Regions from separate parts of the Cronobacter turicensis genome, predicted to be linked through region 1. Evidence: predicted binding sites of a transcription regulator. Region 1 holds the regulator's gene; each other region holds the start of a gene.
What was found. Region 1 encodes CRP, which controls carbon source genes, mostly activating them, when cyclic AMP is high. Its sites were predicted from a motif close to ATGTGANNNNNNTCACAT; they were not measured.
Positions count from the first base shown of each region.

Region 2: AB8W27_RS10030 (sugar transporter) is a predicted target of CRP. The motif match lies at 1,220-1,237, and genes of this name have one in related genera.
Region 3: deoC (deoxyribose-phosphate aldolase) is a predicted target of CRP. The motif match lies at 1,346-1,363, and genes of this name have one in related genera.
Region 4: AB8W27_RS16320 (beta-galactosidase) is a predicted target of CRP. The motif match lies at 2,464-2,481, and genes of this name have one in related genera.

Region 1 is NZ_CP165997.1:346,896-352,836, reverse strand. It holds gene AB8W27_RS01630 (NUDIX domain-containing protein) at 1-462, shown strand, start outside; gene AB8W27_RS01625 (hydrolase) at 535-1,551, shown strand; gene AB8W27_RS01620 (YheU family protein) at 1,552-1,770, shown strand; gene AB8W27_RS01615 (phosphoribulokinase) at 1,818-2,687, shown strand; gene AB8W27_RS01610 (OsmC family protein) at 2,735-3,139, opposite strand; gene crp (cAMP-activated global transcriptional regulator CRP) at 3,449-4,081, shown strand; gene AB8W27_RS01600 (YccS/YhfK family putative transporter) at 4,144-5,941, shown strand, end outside.
Region 2 is NZ_CP165997.1:2,085,415-2,091,355, reverse strand. It holds gene AB8W27_RS10040 (L-lactate dehydrogenase) at 1-271, shown strand, start outside; gene AB8W27_RS10035 (PhzF family phenazine biosynthesis protein) at 308-1,105, opposite strand; gene AB8W27_RS10030 (sugar transporter) at 1,317-2,516, shown strand; gene marR (multiple antibiotic resistance transcriptional regulator MarR) at 2,763-3,197, shown strand; gene marA (MDR efflux pump AcrAB transcriptional activator MarA) at 3,216-3,590, shown strand; gene marB (multiple antibiotic resistance protein MarB) at 3,659-3,871, shown strand; gene eamA (O-acetylserine/cysteine exporter) at 3,899-4,795, opposite strand; gene ydeE (efflux MFS transporter YdeE) at 5,004-5,941, shown strand, end outside.
Region 3 is NZ_CP165997.1:3,725,467-3,731,407, reverse strand. It holds gene AB8W27_RS17780 (NupC/NupG family nucleoside CNT transporter) at 1-1,247, shown strand, start outside; gene deoC (deoxyribose-phosphate aldolase) at 1,584-2,363, shown strand; gene deoA (thymidine phosphorylase) at 2,467-3,789, shown strand; gene deoB (phosphopentomutase) at 3,842-5,065, shown strand; gene deoD (purine-nucleoside phosphorylase) at 5,141-5,860, shown strand.
Region 4 is NZ_CP165997.1:3,410,424-3,416,364, forward strand. It holds gene AB8W27_RS16320 (beta-galactosidase) at 1-2,328, opposite strand, end outside; gene AB8W27_RS16325 (LacI family DNA-binding transcriptional regulator) at 2,575-3,651, shown strand; gene AB8W27_RS16330 (SDR family oxidoreductase) at 3,655-4,572, opposite strand; gene AB8W27_RS16335 (S-4TM family putative pore-forming effector) at 4,981-5,913, opposite strand; gene AB8W27_RS16340 (hypothetical protein) at 5,913-5,941, opposite strand, start outside.

The DNA.
Region 1 (5,941 bases):
CAGCTGGAGACCTTCTCCGGCCCGGATCGCGATCCGCGCGGCTGGAGCCTCACCACCGCCTGGTTTGCGCTAATCGCCTGGGTCGACTGCCAGCCGCATATCGCCTCCGTCAGCGATGCGCAGTGGGTGCCGGTGGCGGAGCTTGGCGCGATTGAACTGGCGTTCGATCACCTGACGATTATCGACGCGGCGCTGCGCCGCCTGCGTCAGAAAACGATGTATTCGCTCCTGCCGGTTTACTGTCTGCCGGAGTGCTTTACGCTGAGCCAGCTTCAGGAGGCGACGGAAATTATTCTCGGCCAGCCCATTCAGCGTAAAAGCCTGATCCGCCGCTTTGAAGCCTCCGGGATGTTTGAAGAGACCGGCGAGAGCGTCGCCACCGGCGCCCGTAAGGCCAGGCTCTGGCGACGCAAGCCGGACGCCGATATTCACCTGTTCTCGCGCAATTTACTGGCTGAATGATCCGCACCAAAGCATCAACAAAATGGATAACAACCGGTATAGTAGTTAGCGAACTAATAAAAGACATCAGCTATGGCCGACATTACTCCCGCAGAACTTCCTGCACTGAACACCGATTCCTCACACTTTCAGCCAATGCCGGGAGTCAGCAATCCACACCTGCAAACCATGCTGCCGCGCGTGCTGCGCCGCCGGGTGCAATTTGAGCCGTACTGGCAGCGTCTGGATTTGCCGGACGGCGATTTTGTCGACCTCGCGTTTAGCGAAAACCCTGACCAGGCGCGCCATAAGCCGCGTCTGGTGGTGTTTCACGGGCTCGAAGGCAGCCTGCACAGCCCTTACGTTCACGGCCTCATCCATGCGGCGAAAGCACGCGGCTGGCTCGGCGTGGTGATGCACTTTCGCGGCTGTAGCGGCGTGCCGAACAAGATGGGGCGCATCTACCATTCTGGGGAAACCGAAGACGGCACCTTTTTCCTGCGCTGGCTGGATGAACGCTACGGCACCGTGCCGACGGCGGCGGTCGGCTATTCGCTCGGCGGCAATATGCTTGGCTGCCTGATGGCGGAGATTGATGCCCGTTTCCCGCTGACCGCAGGCGTAATTGTGTCCGCGCCCTTTATGCTGGAACACTGCTGCAACCATATGGAAAAAGGGTTTTCGCGCTTCTACCAGTTCTATTTGCTGAACCTGTTGAAAGCCAACGCCTCTCGTAAGCTAAAAGCCTGGCCCGGCACGCTGCCGATTGAACTCGCCCAGCTTAAACGTCTGCGCCGCATTCGCGATTTCGATGATTTGATAACGTCGAAAATTCACGGCTTTCGCGACGCCGTCGATTACTATCGCCAGTGCAGCGCCATGCCGCGTCTTACGAATATCACCCGCCCGACGTTGATTATTCATGCCAAAGACGACCCGTTCATGGATCATCACGTGATCCCTGATACCGCCGCGCTGCCTGCTAATATTGAATATCAGCTGACGGAGCATGGCGGCCACGTGGGCTTTGTCGGCGGCACGCTGCGTCAGCCCAGAATGTGGCTGGAGCAGCGCATTCCTGACTGGTTAACCCCTTATCTGGACCGATAAATGATCATTCCCTGGCAAGAGCTGGCGCCCGACACCCTGGACCGCCTGATTGAAGCCTTCGTCTTGCGCGAAGGCACCGATTATGGTGAACATGAACGCTCGCTTGAGCAAAAGGTCGCCGACGTGCGGCGTCAGTTGCAAAGTGGCGAGGCCGTTCTTGTGTGGTCTGAACTGCACGAAACGGTCAATATCATGCCGCGTTCGCAGTTTCGCGGTTAACGTTCCAGGCGGAGCCCTGCCCCGCCGCTTCAGGGAGTTGTCTCGCTATGTCTGCCAAACATCCGGTTATCGCCGTCACGGGCTCCAGCGGCGCGGGAACCACCACCACCAGCCTCGCGTTTCGCAAAATTTTCGCCCAGCTGAATCTTCATGCCGCCGAAGTGGAAGGCGACAGCTTCCATCGCTACACGCGCCCGGAAATGGACATGGCTATCCGCAAAGCGCGCGATCTTGGCCGCCACATCAGCTATTTCGGCCCGGAGGCGAACGATTTTGGCCTGCTGGAGCAAACCTTTGTGGAGTACGGCCTGACCGGCAAAGGGCAGTCGCGCAAATATCTGCACACCTATGACGAAGCGGTGCCGTGGAACCAGGTGCCCGGCACCTTCACGCCGTGGCAGCCGTTACCGGAACCGACAGACGTGCTGTTTTACGAAGGGCTGCACGGCGGCGTGGTGACGCCGCAAAACGACGTGGCGAAACATGTCGACCTGCTGGTGGGCGTGGTGCCTATCGTCAACCTTGAGTGGATACAAAAGCTGATTCGCGATACCAGCGAGCGCGGCCACTCCCGCGAGGCAGTGATGGATTCCGTGGTGCGCTCCATGGAAGATTACATCTCCTACATCACGCCGCAGTTCTCGCGCACCCATATTAACTTCCAGCGCGTGCCGACGGTGGACACGTCCAACCCGTTCGCCGCGAAAAGTATCCCGTCGCTCGATGAGAGTTTCGTGGTGATTCACTTCCGCAATCTGGACAATATCGATTACCCCTGGCTGCTGGCGATGCTACAGGGCTCGTTTATCTCGCACATCAATACGCTGGTGGTGCCGGGCGGCAAGATGGGGCTGGCGATGGAGCTTATTATGCTGCCGCTGGTGCAGCGGCTGATGGAAGGGAAACAGATAGCGTGACAGAATGGCCCGGTGGCGCTGCGCCTGCCGGGCCGCCCGCCGTCACATCACGCGTCGATCACTTCGTAAGAATGGGTGATGTTGACCCCTTTGCCGAGCATCAGCGCCACTGAACAGTACTTCTCCGCCGACAGATCCACCGCGCGCGACACTGCCGCGTCTTTCAGATCTTTACCCGTCACCACAAAGTGCAGATTGATATGCGTGAACAGACGCGGAGCCTCTTCGCGACGCTCTGAGGTCAGCTTCACTTCGCAGTCGGTCACGTCGTGACGGCCTTTTTGCAGAATAGAGACCACATCAATGGCGCTGCAGCCACCTGCCGCCATTAAGACCATTTCCATCGGGCTCGGCGCTTTGTCGCCGGAGTTGCCGTCCATCAGGATCTGATGCCCCGAAGCGGACTCGCCAAGGAAGGTTAAGCCTTCCACCCATTTCACTCGTGCATGCATGTTATTCGCTCCAGGCTATTCATTTTTCTGACAGATTACGCGCGCGCGTCATCAGAGGCAACGGAAGGCGACCTGCGTCAAGCTGAAACGAGACAACAGGAGACACCTGATAAAAGCTATGCTAAAACAGTCTGGATGCAGCGGCGATACATTGATGTTACGCATGGGTGCAGAGGAGAAGACAATTTATCGGCTGCGATGTCCACGGACAGCCAACTTCCCTGGAAGCGGGAAGATGATGATTGCAAAGCCAGACAGGGGTTACGCGCCCTGTCTTTGGAGCCAGTTTAAAACAGAGGATAACCGCGCATGGTGCTTGGCAAACCGCAAACAGACCCGACTCTTGAATGGTTCTTGTCTCATTGCCACATTCATAAGTATCCATCTAAGAGCACGCTGATTCACCAGGGTGAAAAAGCGGAGACGCTGTATTACATCGTCAAAGGCTCAGTGGCAGTGCTGATCAAAGATGAAGAGGGCAAGGAGATGATCCTCTCGTACCTGAATCAGGGAGACTTCATCGGCGAACTGGGTTTGTTCGAGGAAGGTCAGGAACGCAGCGCCTGGGTTCGCGCTAAAACTGCCTGTGAAGTGGCTGAAATCTCCTACAAAAAATTCCGTCAGCTGATTCAGGTTAACCCGGATATTCTGATGCGTCTCTCCTCGCAGATGGCTCGCCGCCTGCAAGTCACCTCAGAGAAAGTGGGCAACCTCGCCTTCCTGGACGTGACCGGCCGCATCGCTCAGACGCTGCTGAACCTGGCGAAACAGCCGGACGCGATGACCCATCCGGACGGAATGCAGATTAAAATCACGCGTCAGGAAATCGGCCAGATTGTCGGCTGCTCCCGCGAAACCGTTGGCCGCATTCTGAAAATGCTCGAAGATCAGAACCTGATCTCCGCCCACGGTAAAACTATTGTGGTTTACGGTACCCGCTAAAAAATCAAAAAACGGCGTGTCGCTTCGGTAACACGCCGTTTTTGTATCTATACTTCTCCCCTATGTGGCGTCGTCTTATCTATCACCCTGAAATTAATTACGCTTTACGGCAAACGCTGATCTTAAGCCTGCCGGTGGCGGTCGGGTTGATGCTGGGCCATCTCCAACAAGGGTTGCTGTTTTCACTCGTCCCCGCCTGCTGCAATATTGCCGGTCTCGATACCCCGCACAAACGCTTCTTCAAACGCTTGATCATCGGCGCCTCGCTGTTTGCGCTGAGCAGCCTGGCGGTACAGTTTCTGCTGTTACAGGCCATCCCGCTGCCGCTTATTCTGCTGATGCTGGCGCTGCTGCTGGGCGTGACGGCGGAGATAAGCCCCCTGCATGCGCGCCTGCTGCCCGCGTCGCTTATCGCGGCCATCTTCACGTTAAGCCTCGCCGGGAATATGCCCGTCTGGGAGCCGATGCTGCTCTACGTTCTCGGCACGCTCTGGTATGGCGCGTTTAACGGTTTCTGGTTCTGGCTGTGGCGTGAACAGCCGCTGCGTGAATCGTTAAGCCTGATTTATAAAAGCCTCGCCGACTACTGCGAAGCGAAATACAGCCTGCTGACGCGCCACACAGAACCGGAACAGGCGCTGCCGCCGCTACTGGTGCATCAGCAAAAAGTGGTGGATCAGATAAGCCAGTGCTATCAGCAGCTACAGATGCTGTCGGCGACCAAACAGAACGGCTACAAACGCCTGCTGCGCACGTTTCAGGTGGCGCTGGATCTTCAGGAGCATATTTCGGTCTCCCTGCATCAGCCGCGTGAAGTGCAAAAGCTGGTGGAGCGCAGCCACGCCGAAGCGGTGCTGCGCTGGACGGCCCAGACCGTCGCCACGCGCCTGCGCACGCTCTCTGACGATATTCTCTACCACCGCTACTCGTACCGCTTCTCAATGGATAAGCAGATTGAGGCGCTGGCGAAAATCGCCCGTCAGCATCCGGACAACCCGGTCGGCCAGTTTTGCGAATACCATTTCAGCCGTATCGCCCGCGTGCTACGCACCCAGCGCCCGCTCTACGCCCGTGACCTGATGGACAGCGGCCAGCGCCGCCTGCCGCTGCTGCGGGCGTTGAAAAGCTATCTGTCGTTGAAATCCGCGGCGCTGCGCACCGCCGCGCGTCTGGGCGTAATGCTGGCGGCGGCGGGCCTGTTAGGGAGCGCGTTCAATTTACCGAAGCCGTACTGGATCCTGATGACGGTGCTCTTCGTCACGCAAAACGGCTATGGCGCGACACGGGTGCGCATCCTGCACCGGGCGGGCGGCACGCTGGCGGGGCTGATTATCGCGGGCATCACGCTGCACCTGAATGTGCCGCAGGGCTATACCCTGCTCGGCATGTTGCTGGTGACCTTAATCAGTTATCTGATAATCCGGCGGCACTACGGCTGGGCGATGATTGGCTTTACCGTCACGGCGGTCTATTCGCTGCAAATCCTGACGCTCAACGGCGAGCAGTACATCGTGGCGCGCCTGATAGACACGCTGTCCGGCTGCCTTATCGCGTTCGGCGGCATGGTCTGGCTCTGGCCCCAGTGGCAGAGCGGCCTGCTGCGCCAGAACGCGCATGACGCGCTGGAGGCCGACCAGGAGGCGCTGCGCCTGATCCTGAGCGACGATCCGCAGCCCGGCCCGCTGGCGTGGCAGCGGATGCAGGTCAACCAGGCGCACAACGCGCTCTATAACTCGCTCAATCAGGCCATGCAGGAGCCGGGCTTTAACAGTCGTTATCTGGAGGATATGCGTCTGTGGGTCACGCACAGTCAGTTTATCGTCGAGCACATCAACGCGATAACGACGATGGCGCGCGAGC
Region 2 (5,941 bases), 1.7 Mb from region 1:
TTACGCCCGCAAAGGCTGTACGGAATATGGCATCGCGGGCACTATCGCCGAGATCTGCCGCAATATCTTCACCGGCAGTCACCGGGCGCTGGCGGTATCGTGCATTCTTGATGGCGAATATGGCGTGGACAATGTGGCCATTGGCGTACCAGCGGTACTGGCCCAGAACGGCGTGCAGCAAATTATTGAACTGCAGCTGGAAGGCGAAGAGCAGGCCAAATTTCAGCATTCCGTGGCGGTGATTAAAGCGAACATCGCGCGCCTGCCCTGAAAATAATAATGGCGCCCGCGCCGGGCGCCGACACCGTCAGCGCAGCAGCGCCTGCCCGATAAGATAGGTCACCGCCTGCCCGCCAATCAGCACGCGATCGCCCTGCCATTCACAGCGTAAATCGCCGCCCCGCGCCGACACCTGGCGCGCCATCATTGACGTTTTGCCAAGCTTTGCGCCCCAGAACGGGATAAGCATACTGTGCGCGGAGCCGGTCACCGGATCTTCCGCCACGCTTTCGCCGGGGCAGAAAAAGCGGCTGACGAAATCATACGGACCGCCAGGCGTGCCGGGCGCGGTCACGCAAACCTGCTTGCCGAGCGGCAGCAGCGCCTGGATATCCGGCGTCAGCGCCTCCACCTGCGCCTGGGTTGGGAGCTCCACCAGATAGTCGCGGTAAAGCGCGACCGACACCGCGCCGTCAATCCCCAGCGCGCGCAGCAATAACGCGGGCGCGTCCACCGGCTGCGCCTGCCACGCCGGGAAGTTCAGCGTCAGCCAGTCGCCGCTGCGCGTGACCGTTAACTCGCCGACAAACCGCGTCGAGAAGCGGATTTCGCTGTGCGGATAATCGAGATGCTCGAAAATCACATGTGCGGCGGCAATCGTGCCATGCCCGCAGAGATTAATTTCATCAAGCGTGGTGAACCAGCGCAGCTCAAAACCGTCGTCGGTGCGCACGAAAAAGGCGGTCTCTGACTGGTTATGCTGCTGCGCCATCGAAAGCAGCGTCTCATCCGGCAGCCATTCGCTTAACGGACAGACCGCCGCCGCATTGCCGCCGAAGGTTTTCTCAGCAAACGCGTCCACCAGATAAAAATCAATTGGTTGCATTGTTATTTCCGCCCTGTTCTCTGTGCCCTCTTTTTTTCAGACTATCACGCGTGCTGAAAACCGTGACGACATTTGCTTTGCTGCCGTTTCGCCTGTTTCATAAAGGGCGTAAAAATGAGATTTGCGTCACAAAATGGTTGTATCCCGACAGGCGAACGTTTTAAGATCGCTTGCTTCTTATTCACTTCTGACCAGCGCGAATCTTTTTTTTATGACGATGAATACAGTCTCTCGCAAAACGGCGTGGCTGCGGGTAGTTACGCTTGCGGTCGCGGCATTTATTTTTAATACCACCGAGTTTGTGCCGGTGGGTCTGCTCTCCGATATCGCCGCGAGTTTCCATATGGAATCCGCGCAGGCGGGCATCATGCTGACCATCTACGCCTGGGTGGTGGCGCTGATGTCGCTGCCGTTTATGCTGCTGACAAGCCAGGTGGAGCGCCGCAAACTCCTGATTGCGCTGTTTGTCGTCTTCGTCGCCAGCCACATGCTGTCGTTTATGGCGTGGAGCTTTGAGGTGCTGGTGATTAGCCGTATCGGCATCGCCTTCGCCCATGCGATTTTCTGGTCGATTACCGCCTCGCTGGCTATTCGGCTGGCGCCGCCTGGCAAACGCGCCCAGGCGCTGAGCCTGATTGCGACCGGCACCGCGCTGGCGTCCGTACTCGGTCTGCCTATCGGGCGCATCGTCGGGCAATATTTCGGCTGGCGCACCACGTTTTTCGTCATCGGCATCGGCGCGCTGATTACGCTCGCCTGCCTCGTGAAACTGCTGCCGAAAATCCCGAGCGAACACTCCGGCTCGCTCGCGAGCCTGCCGGCGCTGTTCCGCCGCCCGGCCTTGCTGTGCATTTACGTGCTGACCGCCGTGGTCGTGACCGCGCACTTCACCGCCTACAGCTATATTGAGCCGTTTGTGCAGAACGTCGCGGGCATGAGTGAAAACTTCGCCACCTTCCTGCTGCTGGTGCTCGGCACCGCCGGGATTATCGGCAGCGTGATTTTCGGCAAGCTCGGCAACCTGCACGCGTCCGGGCTTATCAGCAGCGCAATCGGCGTACTGGTGATTTGTCTGCTGCTGTTGCTGCCGGCGTCGCACAGCGCTGTTAACCTGACGGTCCTCTGCGCCTTCTGGGGCATCGCGATTATGCTTATCGGCCTTGGGATGCAGGTGAAAGTGCTGGCGCTGGCGCCGGACGCCACCGATGTTGCGATGTCGCTTTTCTCCGGCATCTTTAACATCGGTATCGGCGCGGGCGCGCTGGTGGGCAATCAGGTGAGCCTCCAGCTTTCCATGTCGTCCATCGGCTATATGGGCGCTATCCCGGCGCTCGCCGCATTTGTCTGGGCGATTGTGATTTTCCGGCGCTGGCCGGTTCAGCTCCCGGAAGAGCAGCCGCACCACGGTTAACCTTAACGCCGCCTTTTCAGGCGGCGTTTTTACCTCTGCTTTCTGGTTTTCCCGCCGTCCGCATTGCACCTTCCTGCCATTAACAGGCAGCAGCTATCACACTGATAGACAACAACTCACCTTTGATTTTGAAGGATTTTTGACACGTTTTAGCAGATCGTGTGATCTCAAAAATCATTCGGTTGACTTATGTTTGCCTGGGCAATAATATCTCGCGTGACTAATCTACTTGCCTGGGCAACTATGTTGGAAAATAACAGCGATCTGTTTAACGAGATTATTCCTTTAGGACGGCTGATTCATTTGGTGAATCAGAAAAAGGATCGCCTGCTCAATGAGTACCTCGCCCCGCTCGATATCACCGCGGCGCAGTTTAAGGTGCTCTGTTCCATTCGCTGTCCTGGCCGCATCACGCCGGGGGAGCTGAAAAAAGTGCTCTCAGTGGATTTAGGCGCTCTGACGCGCATGCTGGATCGTCTGGTATGCAAGGGCTGGGTGGCGCGGCTACCCAACCCGAATGATAAACGGGGCGTACTGGTTGAGCTCACGGAAGAAGGCGCGGTGCTGTGTGAACAGTGCCACCAGCTTGTAGGACAAAACCTGCATCAAGAATTAACAAAAAACCTGACGGCAGACGAAGTGGCGACCCTCGAATACCTGCTTAAAAGGGTGCTGCCGTAACAGCAAAGAGGTAAGACGATGTCCAGACGCAACAATGATGCCATTACTATTCATAGCATTTTGGACTGGATTGAAGATAACCTGGAATCCCCCCTTTCCCTTGAGAAAGTGTCGGCGCGTTCGGGTTACTCGAAATGGCACCTGCAACGTATGTTCAAAAAAGAAACCGGTCACTCGCTGGGCCAGTATATCCGCAACCGGAAGCTGACTGAGATTGCGCTCAAGCTCAAAGAGAGCGACGAACCGATTCTTTATCTGGCCGAGCGCTATGGGTTTGAATCCCAGCAGACGCTGACCCGCACGTTTAAGAACTATTTCTCCGTGCCGCCGCATAAATATCGCGTGACGCGGATGCCGGGCGAAGGCAAGTATCTTCACCCGCTGAATCACTGAGCAGCAAAGAACGCCGACGGCGGCACTCCGCCGTTACACTTCTCCTTTGGGAGATAACCGAGGATATGATGAAATCCGTAACGTGCGCCGCAGCGCTGTTGCTGGCGCTGACCTCCGGCTATGCGCTGGCAGGCAGCCCCAAAACCGACGCGTGCGCCGGGGACCAGAGCACGATGATGGTGCCGATTGAGCATCACGAGTCGCTGGATCTCAGCCATCGCAGCGCGGGCAGCGATAAATCAGACGAGCTGGGTGTGCCGTACTACAACCAGTCGCGTTAAAAAAAAACCGGGCTCAGCCCGGTTTTTTTATGCGCTGCGCACCGCCCGCCGTACCCGCCAGCCAAACACATTGATATACAGCCCCGCCATCACCAGCAGCGCGCCGATAATCTGTAATGCCGAAAGCCGCTCATCAAGCAGCAGCGCAGCGCTGGCAAGCCCCACCACCGGCACCAGCAGCGAGAGCGGCGCCACACGCCAGGTCTCGTAACGCCCAAGCAACGTCCCCCAGATGCCGTAGCCCAAAATCGTCGCGATAAACGCCAGATAGACCAGTGAAAGCGCCGTCACGCTGTCGATATTCACCAGGCTCTGCACCACGGCATCCGCGCCGTCGAACATCAGGCTCGCCGCAAAAAACGGCAGCACCGGGATCAGCGCGCTCCACACCACCAGCGACATCACCGCTGGCGGCGTCGGCAGTTGCATGATTTTTTTATTGAAGATATTGCCGCAGGCCCAGCTCAGCGCCGCGGCGAGCGTCAGCATAAAGCCGGTCAGCGCCACATGCTGGCCGTTAAGGCTGCCCTCAATCAGCACCAGCATCCCGCCGATGGCGAGCGCAATGCCGGTCAGCTGTTTGGCCTGGAGACGTTCGCGAAACGCAAACACGCCGAGCACGATCGTGAAAAATGCCTGCGCCTGGAGCACCAGCGAGGCGAGCCCCGCGGGCATCCCGAACTTAATAGCGGTGAAGAGAAACGCGAACTGCCCGAAGCTTATCGTCAGTCCATAGCCCAGCAGCAGGCGAAACGGGACTGTCGGGCGGGCAATAAATAACAGCGCGGGAAAGGCGACCAGCAAAAAACGCAGTCCTGCCAGCAACAGCGGCGGCATGGCGTGTAACCCGACTTTGATTACGACGAAATTCAACCCCCAGGCCAGTACGACCAGTAGTGCCAGCAGCCCGTCTTTACGCGTCATCCCCTGCCCCTGTTATTTATTAAAATTATGTTAATACTTCACCATACCGGAATCTTCCGGTGAGAGACAGATCACTAATTTATGGGGGGAAAGTAAAGCACTTCTGAACCCGGAACGGGGTGTACAGGGCGCAAATGGCGTGTTATTGCTGTAAAAGAGACCTGAATCAGGCGCTCGCTCCCGCTCACCCCATAAAAAAGATAAGAAAATGTTATCAAAGAAAACGCGTTCCACCGTCGCGCTGTTGGGCTCGTCGTTAATGCTGACTATCGGTCGCGGCGCCACGCTGCCGTTTATGGCGATTTATCTCGCGAAACGCTTCGCGATGTCGGTTGATGAAATCGGCGTCGCGCTCACCAGCGCCATGACCGCAGGCGTCTTTTTCAGCCTGGCGTTCAGCGTGTTCGCTGACCGCTTCGACAAAAAGCGCTACATGCTCATCGCTATTGCGGTGTTTGTGGCGGGTTTTGTGGCGATCCCGCTGGCGCATAACGCCCTGTTGGTGATCCTCTTTTTCGCCATCATCAACTGCGCGTATTCCGTGTTTTCTACCGTCCTGAAGAGTTATTTCGCCGATACGCTGGGCGTGGCGGCCAAAGCGCGTATTTTCTCGCTCAACTACACCTTTCTGAATATCGGCTGGACGGTCGGTCCGCCGGTCGGCACGCTGCTGATGGTGTATGGCCTGAATATGCCGTTCTGGCTCTCGGCGGTGACCTCCGGCATGACCTTTATGGTGATCAGCGTTTTTGTACAGCGCGTGGCGCCCGCCCATGAGCAGGCCGATTCGCCCGCAGGCCCGCCCCCGCTCTCCCTGCTGTGGCGCGATCAGCGTCTGCTGTGGTTTACCGCCTCGGCGTTTCTCGGCTCGCTGGTGGCCGGTTCCTTTGCCATCTGTATCTCGCAATATGTGCTGACGTTCTCCGACAGCGCGCTGGCGCAGCAGATTGTCGCGGTAGTGCTGCCGGTCAACGCCGTTCTTGTAGTTTCGCTGCAATATCTGGTGGGCCGAAAACTGCGCGCCGAGAACTTAAGCCGCCTGATGCTCTTCGGCACCGTCTGCTTTATTCTCGGCCTCGGCGGTTTCCTGATGTCAGGCACCAATCTCTGGATGTGGGGCGCGGCGGCGGCGGTTTTTACGCTTGG
Region 3 (5,941 bases), 1.0 Mb from region 1:
TGGCGCTGCTGCTGATAGCGGTCGCACTCTCCAGTAACAGAAAAGCGATTAATCTGCGCACCGTGGTGGGCGCCTGGCTGATTCAGATAGCCATCGGCGCGCTGGTGCTCTATGTGCCTGCGGGGCGCAAAGTGCTGCTGGCGATGTCCGAAGGCGTGGCGAACGTTATCGCTTACGGCAACAGCGGCATCTCGTTTCTCTTTGGCGGGCTGGTGTCGGACAAAATGTTCGAGGTGTTTGGCGGCGGCGGGTTTATCTTCGCGCTGCGCGTCCTGCCGGTTATTGTCTTTTTCTCCTCGCTTATTGCGGTGCTCTATTACCTCGGCATTATGCAATTAGTTATCCGCCTGCTGGGCGGCGCGCTGCGCAAAGTGTTGAAAACGTCCCGAACCGAATCGCTCTCGGCGACCGCCAATATTTTTGTTGGTCAGACCGAGGCGCCGCTGGTGGTGCGCCCTTACATCGCCACGATGACCCGCTCTGAACTCTTCGCGGTCATGTGCGGCGGCCTGGCGTCTGTGGCGGGCTCGGTACTGGCGGGCTACGCCCAGATGGGCGTGCCGCTGGAATATCTGATTGCCGCGTCCTTTATGGCCGCACCAGGCGGCCTGCTGTTCGCCAAAATCATTATCCCTGAAACAGAAACCCCGCACGACGCGCCGCATCTGGACGCCGCGCAGCACGATCCTGACCGTCCGTCGAACGTGCTGGACGCCGCCGCCTCCGGCGCATCCGCCGGGATGCAGCTGGCGCTTAACGTCGGCGCGATGCTGCTGGCGTTTGTGGCGCTTATCGCGCTGCTTAACGGCATGCTCTCGGGTATCGGCGGCTGGTTTAATCACCCGGAGCTGTCGTTGCAGCTGATCCTCGGCTGGGTGTTCTCGCCGGTAGCCTGGCTGATTGGCGTGCCGTGGGATGAAGCGATGGTCGCAGGTTCGTTTATCGGCCAAAAGCTCATCATCAACGAATTCGTGGCGTATATGAATTTTGGCGAATACCTGAAAGAGGACGCCGCAGTGGCGGCGGCGGGCTTACAGGTCCTCTCCGATCACACCAAAGCGATTATCTCTTTCGCACTGTGCGGATTTGCTAACCTTTCTTCTATCGCCATCCTGATTGGCGGGCTGGGCAGCATGGCCCCCAACCGCCGTCACGAAGTCGCGCAGCTTGGGCTGAAGGCCGTGGCGGCCGGTACGCTCTCTAACCTGATGAGCGCGACGATTGCCGGACTGTTTCTGGCGCTGTAGTCTTGTGTGAAAATGTTATTATTTTCACATTTTCTGTAACGCTCAGGCTGGCTTCGCGCCAGCCTTTTTATTTTCTGCGCGTGATTCTGACTGTCATAATGTTGTGTTAATCACATATAATGGCGCAAAGTATGCAATCCTTACTTTGTAATTTGTGAAACAAGACACAAAATCAGACTGCCTGTGAGTGTTAGAATTTTAACATTGATAGCAATGATGTGCGGTGAGAAGGATCTCAGCGTGACGGCGGACGACGCCGCTCTTCTTCATGGAACCACGACCGCTCCAACGTGTTGAGTTTCTCACCCGAGATGCATTTTTTTGTTGGAGAAAGTTATGACCGATTTAACCAAAAGCAGCCTGCGTGCGCTGCAGCTGATGGACCTCACCACCCTGAATGACGACGACACCAATGAAAAAGTGATCGCCTTATGTCATCAGGCCAAAACCCCGGTGGGCAACACCGCCGCGGTCTGTATCTATCCGCGCTTTATCCCGATCGCCCGTAAAACCCTGAACGAACAGGGTACGCCGGATATCCGTATCGCCACCGTGACCAACTTCCCGCACGGCAATGATGATATCGATATCGCGCTGGCGGAAACCCGCGCGGCTATCGCCTACGGCGCAGACGAAGTGGACGTGGTCTTCCCGTACCGCGCGCTGATGGCGGGCAATGAGCAGGTCGGTTTTGACCTGGTGAAAGCCTGTAAAGACGCCTGCGCGGCGGCCAACGTGCTGCTGAAAGTGATTATCGAAACCGGCGAGCTGAAAGAAGAGGCCCTGATTCGCAAGGCGTCTGAAATCTCCATCAAAGCGGGCGCTGATTTCATCAAAACCTCAACCGGTAAAGTGTCGGTGAACGCGACGCCTGAAAGCGCGCGCATCATGCTGGAAGTGATCCGCGATATGGGCGTTGCGAAAACCGTTGGCTTTAAACCAGCAGGCGGCGTGCGTACGGCGGAAGACGCGGCCAAATATCTGGCGGTCGCGGATGAACTGCTGGGCGCCGACTGGGCCGATGCCCGTCACTACCGCTTTGGCGCGTCCAGCCTGCTGGCGAGCCTGCTTCAGGCGCTCGGCCACGGCGATGGCAAAAGCGCCAGCAGCTACTAAGCCGCGTTATGCCTGATGACGTTTCGCGCATCAGGCCAACCGATTCACCGGGCGGGGGCTTCGCGCCACCCGCCATCGTTCTTCCTTATTCACGGGGGGTACCGTGTTCCTCGCTCAAGAAATAATTCGTAAAAAGCGCGACGGCCATGCGCTCAGCGACGAAGAGATCCGCTTCTTTATTAACGGCATTCGCGATAACACCGTGTCCGAAGGCCAGATCGCCGCGCTGGCGATGACGATTTTCTTTCACGACATGACAATGCCGGAGCGAGTTTCGCTGACGATGGCGATGCGCGATTCCGGCACCGTGCTGGACTGGAAAAGCCTGAACCTTAACGGCCCGGTCGTGGATAAACATTCCACCGGCGGCGTGGGCGACGTGACCTCGCTGATGCTCGGCCCGATGGTCGCGGCTTGCGGCGGGTACATCCCGATGATTTCCGGGCGCGGACTGGGCCACACCGGCGGCACCCTCGATAAACTGGAAGCGATCCCGGGGTTTGATATTTTCCCGGACGACAATCGCTTTCGCGACATTATTAAAAATGTGGGCGTGGCGATTATCGGCCAGACCAATTCGCTGGCGCCTGCGGATAAACGGTTTTACGCCACGCGCGACATCACTGCGACCGTCGATTCAATTCCGCTGATCACCGCCTCGATCCTCGCGAAAAAACTCGCGGAAGGGCTGGATGCGCTGGTAATGGACGTGAAAGTGGGCAGCGGGGCGTTTATGCCGACCTATGCGCTGTCTGAAGCGCTGGCGCAGGCGATCGTCGGGGTGGCGAACGGCGCGGGCGTGCGCACAACCGCGCTGCTGACCGATATGAACGAAGTCCTGGCCTCCAGCGCCGGTAACGCGGTGGAAGTGCGTGAAGCGGTGCGGTTCCTGACCGGCGATTACCGCAACCCGCGTCTTCTTGAAGTGACCATGGCGCTGTGCGTCGAGATGCTGCTCTCCGGCGGGCTTGCGAAAGACGAGAGTGAGGCGCGCGCGAAACTGCAACAGGTGCTGGATAACGGCCAGGCGGCGGAAATTTTCGGGCGTATGGTGGCGGCGCAAAACGGCCCGGCGGATTTTGTCGACAACTACGATCGTTATTTGCCGGCGGCCACGCTCAGCAAAGCGGTCTATGCCGACCGTTCCGGCTTTGTCACTCAGATGGATACCCGCGCGCTGGGCATGGCGGTCGTGGCCATGGGCGGCGGTCGTCGTCAGGCGTCTGACAGCATTGATTACAGCGTCGGCCTGACCGATATGGCGCGCCTGGGCGAGCAGGTTGATGGCGAGCGTCCGCTGGCCGTTATCCACGCGAAGAGCGAAGCAAGCTGGCAGGAAGCGGCGGCAGCCGTTAAAGCGGCCATTCATGTTGACGATACGGCGGCGAAAGCGTCACCGGTTGTCTATCGCAGAATCAGCGAATAAGTGGCATACTGATCTGATCACTTTTTTACAGCGCAATAGGTACGGAGAAAATATGAAACGTGCATTTATTATGGTGCTGGACTCCTTTGGTATTGGCGCAACGGAAGACGCGGAACGCTTCGGCGACGCGGGTTCTGACACCCTTGGGCATATCGCCGAGGCCTGCGCCAAAGGTGAAGCAGACATCGGCCGTAAAGGTCCGCTGCATCTGCCGAATCTGACGAAGCTGGGCCTTGCGAAGGCGCATGAAGGCGCCACTGGCTTTATTCCTGCCGGGATGGACGGCAATGCGGAAATCACCGGCGCTTACGCCTGGGCGCATGAGCTTTCATCCGGTAAAGACACGCCGTCCGGCCACTGGGAAATCGCCGGCGTGCCGGTCCTGTTTGACTGGGGTTACTTCACCGACGAGAAAAACAGCTTCCCACAGGAACTGCTCGACAAGCTGGTGGAACGCGCGAACCTGCCGGGTTACCTCGGTAACTGCCACTCCTCCGGGACGGTGATTCTGGACGAGCTGGGCGAAGAGCACATGAAAACCGGCAAGCCGATTTTCTATACCTCCGCCGACTCCGTTTTCCAGATTGCCTGCCATGAAGAGACATTTGGCCTGGACAGACTTTACGAGCTGTGCGAAATCGCGCGTGAAGAGCTGACTGAAGGCGGCTATAACATTGGCCGTGTTATCGCGCGTCCGTTTGTCGGCGACAAAGCGGGCAACTTCCAGCGTACCGGCAACCGTCACGACCTGGCCGTTGAGCCGCCGTCGCCGGTCGTGCTGAAAAAGCTGGTGGATGAGAAGGGCGGTCACGTGGTGTCTGTCGGTAAAATCGCAGATATCTACGCCAACATGGGTATCACCAAAAAAGTGAAAGCCACCGGGCTGGATGCGCTGTTTGACGCCACCATCAAAGAGATGAAAGAAGCGGGCGACAACACCATCGTCTTCACGAACTTCGTGGACTTTGACTCCTCCTGGGGCCATCGCCGCGATGTCGCGGGCTACGCGGGCGGCCTTGAGCTGTTCGACCGCCGCATGCCGGAGCTGCTGGAGCTGGTCGGCGAAGATGACATCATCATCTTTACGGCTGACCACGGCTGCGACCCGACCTGGAAAGGCACTGACCATACCCGTGAGCACATTCCGGTACTGGTTTACGGCCCGAAAGTGAAACCGGGCTCGCTGGGTCACCGCGATACCTTCGCGGATATCGGTCAGACCGTCGCCAAATACTTTGGCTTGTCTGACATGGACTACGGCAAAGCGTTATTTTAACTGACCCTGGTCAGTTTGCAGGCCGGGTGGGCTGCCGCCGCCCGGCTACATAAAAGACTAAAAAAGGAAACAGAGATGGCAACCCCACATATTAACGCTGAGATGGGCGATTTCGCGGACGTTGTGCTGATGCCGGGCGACCCGCTGCGTGCGAAACACATCGCAGAAACGTTCCTGGAAGACGTGCGCGAAGTGAACAACGTGCGCGGCATGCTGGGTTTCACCGGGACTTACAAAGGCCGTAAGATTTCCGTCATGGGCCACGGCATGGGTATCCCGTCCTGCTCTATTTACACCAAAGAGCTGATCACCGATTTTGGCGTGAAGAAAATCATCCGCGTGGGCTCCTGCGGCGCGGTACGCGCAGACGTTAAGCTGCGCGACGTGGTTATCGGCATGGGCGCGTGCACCGATTCCAAAGTGAACCGTCTGCGTTTTAAAGATCACGATTTCGCGGCCATCGCGGATTTCGACATGGTGCGTAACGCGGTAGACGCGGCGAAAGCGCTGGGCGTTGATGCGCGCGTGGGCAACATCTTCTCTGCCGACCTGTTCTATACGCCGGACCCATCTATGTTCGACGTGATGGAAAAATACGGCATCCTGGGCGTGGAAATGGAAGCGGCAGGCATTTACGGCGTGGCGGCGGAATTCGGCGCGAAAGCGCTGACCATCTGCACCGTGTCCGACCATATCCGTACCCACGAGCAGACCACCGCGGCAGAGCGTCAGACCACGTTTAACGACATGATCAAGATTGCGCTGGAATCCGTGCTGCTGGGCGATAAAGAATAAGTTTTCGCGTGTTTAAAATGAAAGAAGAGGGCGCCGCGGCGCCCTTTTTTATTGGGCGTCGTCGGTCAGTTGAAGCTTTGG
Region 4 (5,941 bases), 1.3 Mb from region 1:
GCCGCGGCTCACGCGCCAGGTCTGACGGCCGTGGCGAATGACAAATTCCGCATCGGTGATATCAAGCTGCGGCGCGTCGCCTGCGGCAACCGGCTCCGGCAGCGCGAGCGGCGCGGCGAGCGGCCACTGCGCCCAGGCGCTGAGATGCCCTTCCGGCGACCACGGCGTCGCCTGCGGCTGTTCAACGCGCACATGCAGCCAGATTTCCTCGTCGCCCGCGCGGGCGCTAAAGCCCGTGTCGCTGAGCGTCAGCACGCGGGACGCCTGCGGGCCGAGGGAGAGCGTCAGCTCCCCGCTCAGGCGCGTCTCGCCGCGCACCTCGATGCTCCACAGCAGGCGCTCGTTGTCGCTCTCGCGGAACAGGTATTCGCTGGTCACCTCGATTTGCAGCGGGCTTTCGCCCACCAGACGGAACTGGAAGAACTGCTGCTGATGCTTCGCCTCAAAGAGCGCCGGGTGCGGCGTGCGGTCCGGGAAGACCAGCCCGTTCATGCAGAACTGACGATCGTTCGGCATGTCGCCGAAATCGCCGCCGTAGGCCCACCAGCGGTTGCCGTCAGGCTCGACGCGCGTGATGGCCTGGTCAGCCCAGTCCCAGATAAAGCCGCCCTGAAGGCGCGGGTACTGGCGGAACGCGGCCCAGTAGTCGGCGAAATTCCCCAGGCTGTTGCCCATCGCGTGCGCGTATTCGCAGAGGATCAGCGGGCGGGTTTCGCCAGGCATAGCAATCCACTTTTTGATCGACCACTTCGGCACCGCAGGAATAAGCTGGTCGGTCTCCACGCGGGCGTACATCGGGCAGATGATGTCGGTCGCGCGGGTATCCGCCCCGCCGCCTTCATACTGCACCGGACGCGTCGGGTCCTGATGCTTGATCCAGTTATAAAGCGCGGTATGGGTCGCGCCGTTGCCTGACTCATTGCCGAGCGACCAGATAATAATGCTCGGGTGGTTACGGTTGCATTTCACCATCCGGGTAACGCGCTCGCTGTAGGCGCCCAGCCACACCGGATCGTCCGAGAGACGGCTCATCGGCTCCATGCCGTGGGTTTCAATATTGGCTTCATCCACCACGTACAGCCCGTAGCGGCTGCACAGCTCATACCAGCGCGGCTGGTTGGGGTAATGGGAACAGCGCACGGCGTTAAAGTTGTTCTGCTTCATCAGCAGGATATCCTGCACCATCGCCGCCTCGTCCACCGCCTGGCCTTTTTCCGGGTGGTGCTCATGACGGTTAACGCCGCGGATCAGCAGCGGCTGGCCGTTGAGCGTCAGCAGGCCGTTGTGGATTTCCACGCGACGAAAACCGACGTCGTGCGCCTCAGAGACCAGCGGTATGCCGTCGGCGTCCAGCAGCGTCACCACCGCGCGGTACAGGTGCGGCGCTTCGGCGCTCCACAGCAGCGGGTTGTCAACGTCGAGCGAGAGCGTTACGCGCTCGGCGTAGTTGCCGCGCTCATCAATCGGGGCCGAGCCAAGCGGCAGCGTCTGGCTCGCGATTTCGTTATCACCGCGCCACAGCGCGAGACTGACGCTGAGCCCGCGCGCGGCGGGCGTCACTTCCACCTCGCTGAACAGCGTGGCGTGGCGCAGCGACGGCGCAAGTTCGGTATGCACGCGCACATCGGCCAGCGCCTGTTCCGGGAGATGCAGCAGGCTGACCGGGCGGAAAATGCCGCTCATGCGCCACATATCCTGATCTTCCAGATAAGTGCCGTCCGACCAGCGCAGCACCAGCACGCACAGGCGGTTGCGGCCCGCGTGCAGCACGCCGGTAAGATCGAACTCCGCCGGCAGGCGACTGTCCTGCGAGTACCCCACCCACTGCCCGTTACACCAGAGATAAAACGCCGAATTCACGCCGCCGAAGACAATGCGCGTGCGGCCCGCCTCCAGCCACGCCTGCGGCACCTCGATATCGCGCGAATAGCAGCCGGTCGGGTTGTCATCCGGCACAAACGGCGGATTCACCGGGATCGGGTAGCGCACGTTGGTGTAGATCGGCGTGTCGTAGCCTTCCATCTGCCAGTTTGACGGCACCGGCGTGGCGCGCGCGTCGCTGAGATCGGCCGCCAGCCAGACTTCCGGCACCTGGTGAGGGCTGGTGAAAAAGCTGAACTGCCATTCGCCGTCGAGCGACAGCACGGCATCGGACGGCTCTCCCCGACGCGCCTGGTCGGCGTCGCGCCAGCCATGCAGCGGCGTATGGGACGGCAGACGGTTAACGCTGGTGATCGCCGGGTTTTGCCAGTCATTGCGGGCAAGGATCGTCGCCAGCGGGCGCGTCTGGAGTTCGTTAAAAGCGGTCGTGGTGGGGTTTTCTGTCATGATGGTTCCCTGGAAATCAAAAAATGTCGTGCGCTAACATAAAGAATCAGCATGGCGGGAAACCGGACAGATCGCGAATGGCGGCGTTGCATAATGCGATCCTGGATCACATCGCGACGCACGCAGGATCGTGAATTGCGATCTGCGTCACAGCCATGATGTTAGCGCATGACATTACGCGCCATAAATTGACTTTATCGTGCGCCATCACCGATCATTGCGGCGACAAGAGGCAGAGGAATGGCGATGAAAAAACGACTCAGCACGCTGGATGACGTGGCGCAGAAAGCCGGGGTGTCGCACCAGACGGTGTCGCGCGTGCTTAATAAGCCGGAGATGGTCTCGCCCGCGACGCGCCAGCGGGTGCTGGACGCGATGGACGCCTTGCAGTTTGTGCCAAACCGCAGCGCGCAGCTGCTGGCGGGGAAAGCCACCCGCACGCTCGGGTTTATCACCGTATCTCTGGCGCTGCATGCGCCCTCGCAGATTGCCGCCGCCATCAAAAGCCACGCCGCGCGGGCGGACTACAGCGTGGTGATCGCCACACTGGAAACCGGCGCGCTGGAGGAGCTACAACGCTCCCTCAATGAAATGCGCGCGCAAAAAGTGGATGGCGTCATTATCAACCTGCCGCTCGGGGCGGAGGCGGCCGCAAGCCTCGTTAACGACAACAGCGATCTGCTGTGCCTGTTTCTCGACGTGCCCGCCGACAGCGACGTCTTTCACGTGAGCTTTGACCCGCGCGACGGCTCGCGCCAGAGCGTGGAGTTTCTGCTGAGCGGCGGGCATCAGCGCATCGCGCTGCTCGCGGGGCCCGAACACTCGGTGGCGTCCGGCATGCGTCTCGCCTGCTGGCAGGACGTGCTGAGCGCGCACGGGCTGGCCCCCTGCGCGGTCTTACACGGCGACTGGAGTTCGAAAGACGCCTGGCGGCAGACGCTGAGCCTGTTCCGCACCCGGCGCGATATCACGGCGCTGGTGGTGGCGAACGATCAGATGGCGTTCGGCGCCATGAGCGCGCTGGATGAGCTGGGCCTGCGCGTGCCGCAGGATGTCTCGGTGATTGGCTATGACGACACGCCGGACAGCGCCTATTTCATTCCGCCGCTTACCACCGTCGAGCAGGATTTCAACCGGCTCGGCGCAGAGGCGGTGAGCCGCATGGTGGCGCGCCTCACGGGCCACGGCGAGAGTGGCTCTACCCTGCTGCCGACCCGCTTTATCGAGCGCCGCTCCACCGCGCCGCGGGGCGACCGCAACGCCTCTCGCGAACGGCTGCTCGATGAAATGGCGCGCCTGGTGAAAGCCCTGCGCGAGTGCTGAGCCTCAGCGCGCTTTATCTTCCTGCTTCATTCGCGCGCGAATGCCGCCGTCAATGGTGGTGGTGTCCGCCATCGGCGTATAGATAGCGCCGGTCGTCGGGGCCAGCGGCTGCGCTTTTTCCACCGAGCGGTTAATCACGTTAGCGGAGAGTTTTTCCGTCATATCCGGGAACAGATGGTGCGATAAATTCGACGAGCGCGCCTTCCAGCCCACCGGGATCTCCTCTTGCGGTTTGAAGCAGGCTTTCACCATCGCCTCGATGACTTTTTCCGGCGAATCCATCGCGGCCATGCGCGGCGCGTGGCCGGTATAGTTGGCGGCATGCGTCCACCACGGCGTATCCACCGCCCACGGCATGATGGTCGCTACTTTGATGTCGTGGTAATCGTTAAGCCGCAGCTCCTCGTTAATGGTGCGCCCGAGGCTCAGCACGGCGGCTTTGGTGGCGGCGTAACTCGACTGAAACGCCAGCGGCACTTCGCTGTCCACCGAGCCGGTATTGATCAGCACGCCGAAGCCCTGGGCGATAAAATGTTTCATCGCCACGTGCGCGCCGTAAATCACGCCTTTCAGGTTCACATCCACCAGCCGCTCATGGTCGGCTACCGGGATCTCCCAGAACCAGCCGAGCGCCCCGATGCCAACGTTATTGATCCAGACGTTAATCGGCCCGAAGCGCGCGATCGCCGCCTGCGCCAGGCGCTCCACCTGATCCGGCTGGCTGACGTCCGTTTCCACCGCAAGCGCGTGGCCGTTGTCAGCGTTAATCTCCTGTGCCAGCGCCTCCAGTGCCTCGCCCCGACGCGCCGCCAGCACGACGTTCGCGCCGCGTTTAGCGAGCGCCAGCGCAGCCCCGCGGCCAAAACCGCTCGACGCCCCGGTGATAACGATAGTGGTGTTGATCATTCGTTCTTCAGACATAGCGGCCCCTCTTTTTATCAGCAGATTGCCGCGCCGCTTCAGGCCCGAAGGGCGGCGCGGCCCAGCTTTCAGTCTGGACCGGGATGCGCAGAACGCAAAAAGAGGGGCTTTTTAACCTGCACGTTAATGATGAAACTGAAACCGATTTGTTTGAGGGAGAATCGTGTGTATAGAGGTTTGGTAGGTCGAGGAGCGGACGTCCATGGTCACTCTCGCCCCTGATTAAGTATGTTTCAAATTATGGTGAGTTAATCAACGGGAAGTGTAAGCACACCGATTGTCATTCCCCGTACTTTTGAGCTTTCAAGGTTTTCAGTCCTAAACTAGCACTCTTCTGGTGAGAGTTTTCAAAACAATGTTCCTACACATTATAACCATCTAAAAAATAAATAATTGGTAAAGGAACTACTACGATGGTGTTGCAATATCTTCTAATTGTGAAGCATATTCTTCGAATATCCGATCATATCGTTCTTCGTCTTTAGTCCGATTTAATTTATGCATAAAATCAGGCACCGGATTCCCTGTCGCCCTGTAGTTAAAAATTTGGTCCTGAACTAAACGCGAGTGCTTTTCTAGCTCTTTTTTGTCGTAGGCTTGATCTTTTACTACTTGCCTTAGCGTATTCTCAACAAGTATACGAAGCTCGTCTGCGCGGGCGACAGATTTCTTATTCTCACTAACGTACCTATAATAAAATTGGTAAGTCGGAAGCAATATTGCCACAAATGCAATAAATTGTAGATATGTCGGATTGGTGAAAATAAAAGTTATAGCAAACATAATTATGTTCAGCGCTAGAATAACACTCAGTAATGTTGAGGTTTTCTTTTTCAAACCTGCATCCCATCCCATGTTCTTACTTTGACAGAGCATTACCATTAAGGGAGCAGAAACGCTCAGGGGAGAATTAAGGTACCAGTTACGGAGGTGACAATCACCTTCAGTAGCTAAATATTTCTGGGCAAACTCTATATTTTCAGAAACAGGTGTTTTTTTACCAGCAACGATGTCATTCCATTCCATGTTAAACAAACTGGTATCATACTCCTCCTGAATACGAGCTGCTTTTTTCTTACAATTGCTGATATGCTCCATTATAAAGTGGTTAATAATGAAGAATACTAATCCATAGATCGTAAGAAGTGTTTTTATCCAAGAACCCGTGTAACTTGGATAAAAACTCATTACAAAGAAGATTAATGAGAATATTGATGGGACAACCACCCCCGCGCAAAAACCTATCATTAGTATAGATTTTACATCAGAATAGATCTGACGCTGTCCAGCAAGAAGTTTGAGCATATAAGGATCATTTTGCTTTTCAAAGAAATCGTTCATTATGCGTTTCCTACTGGAAAATCTTTAC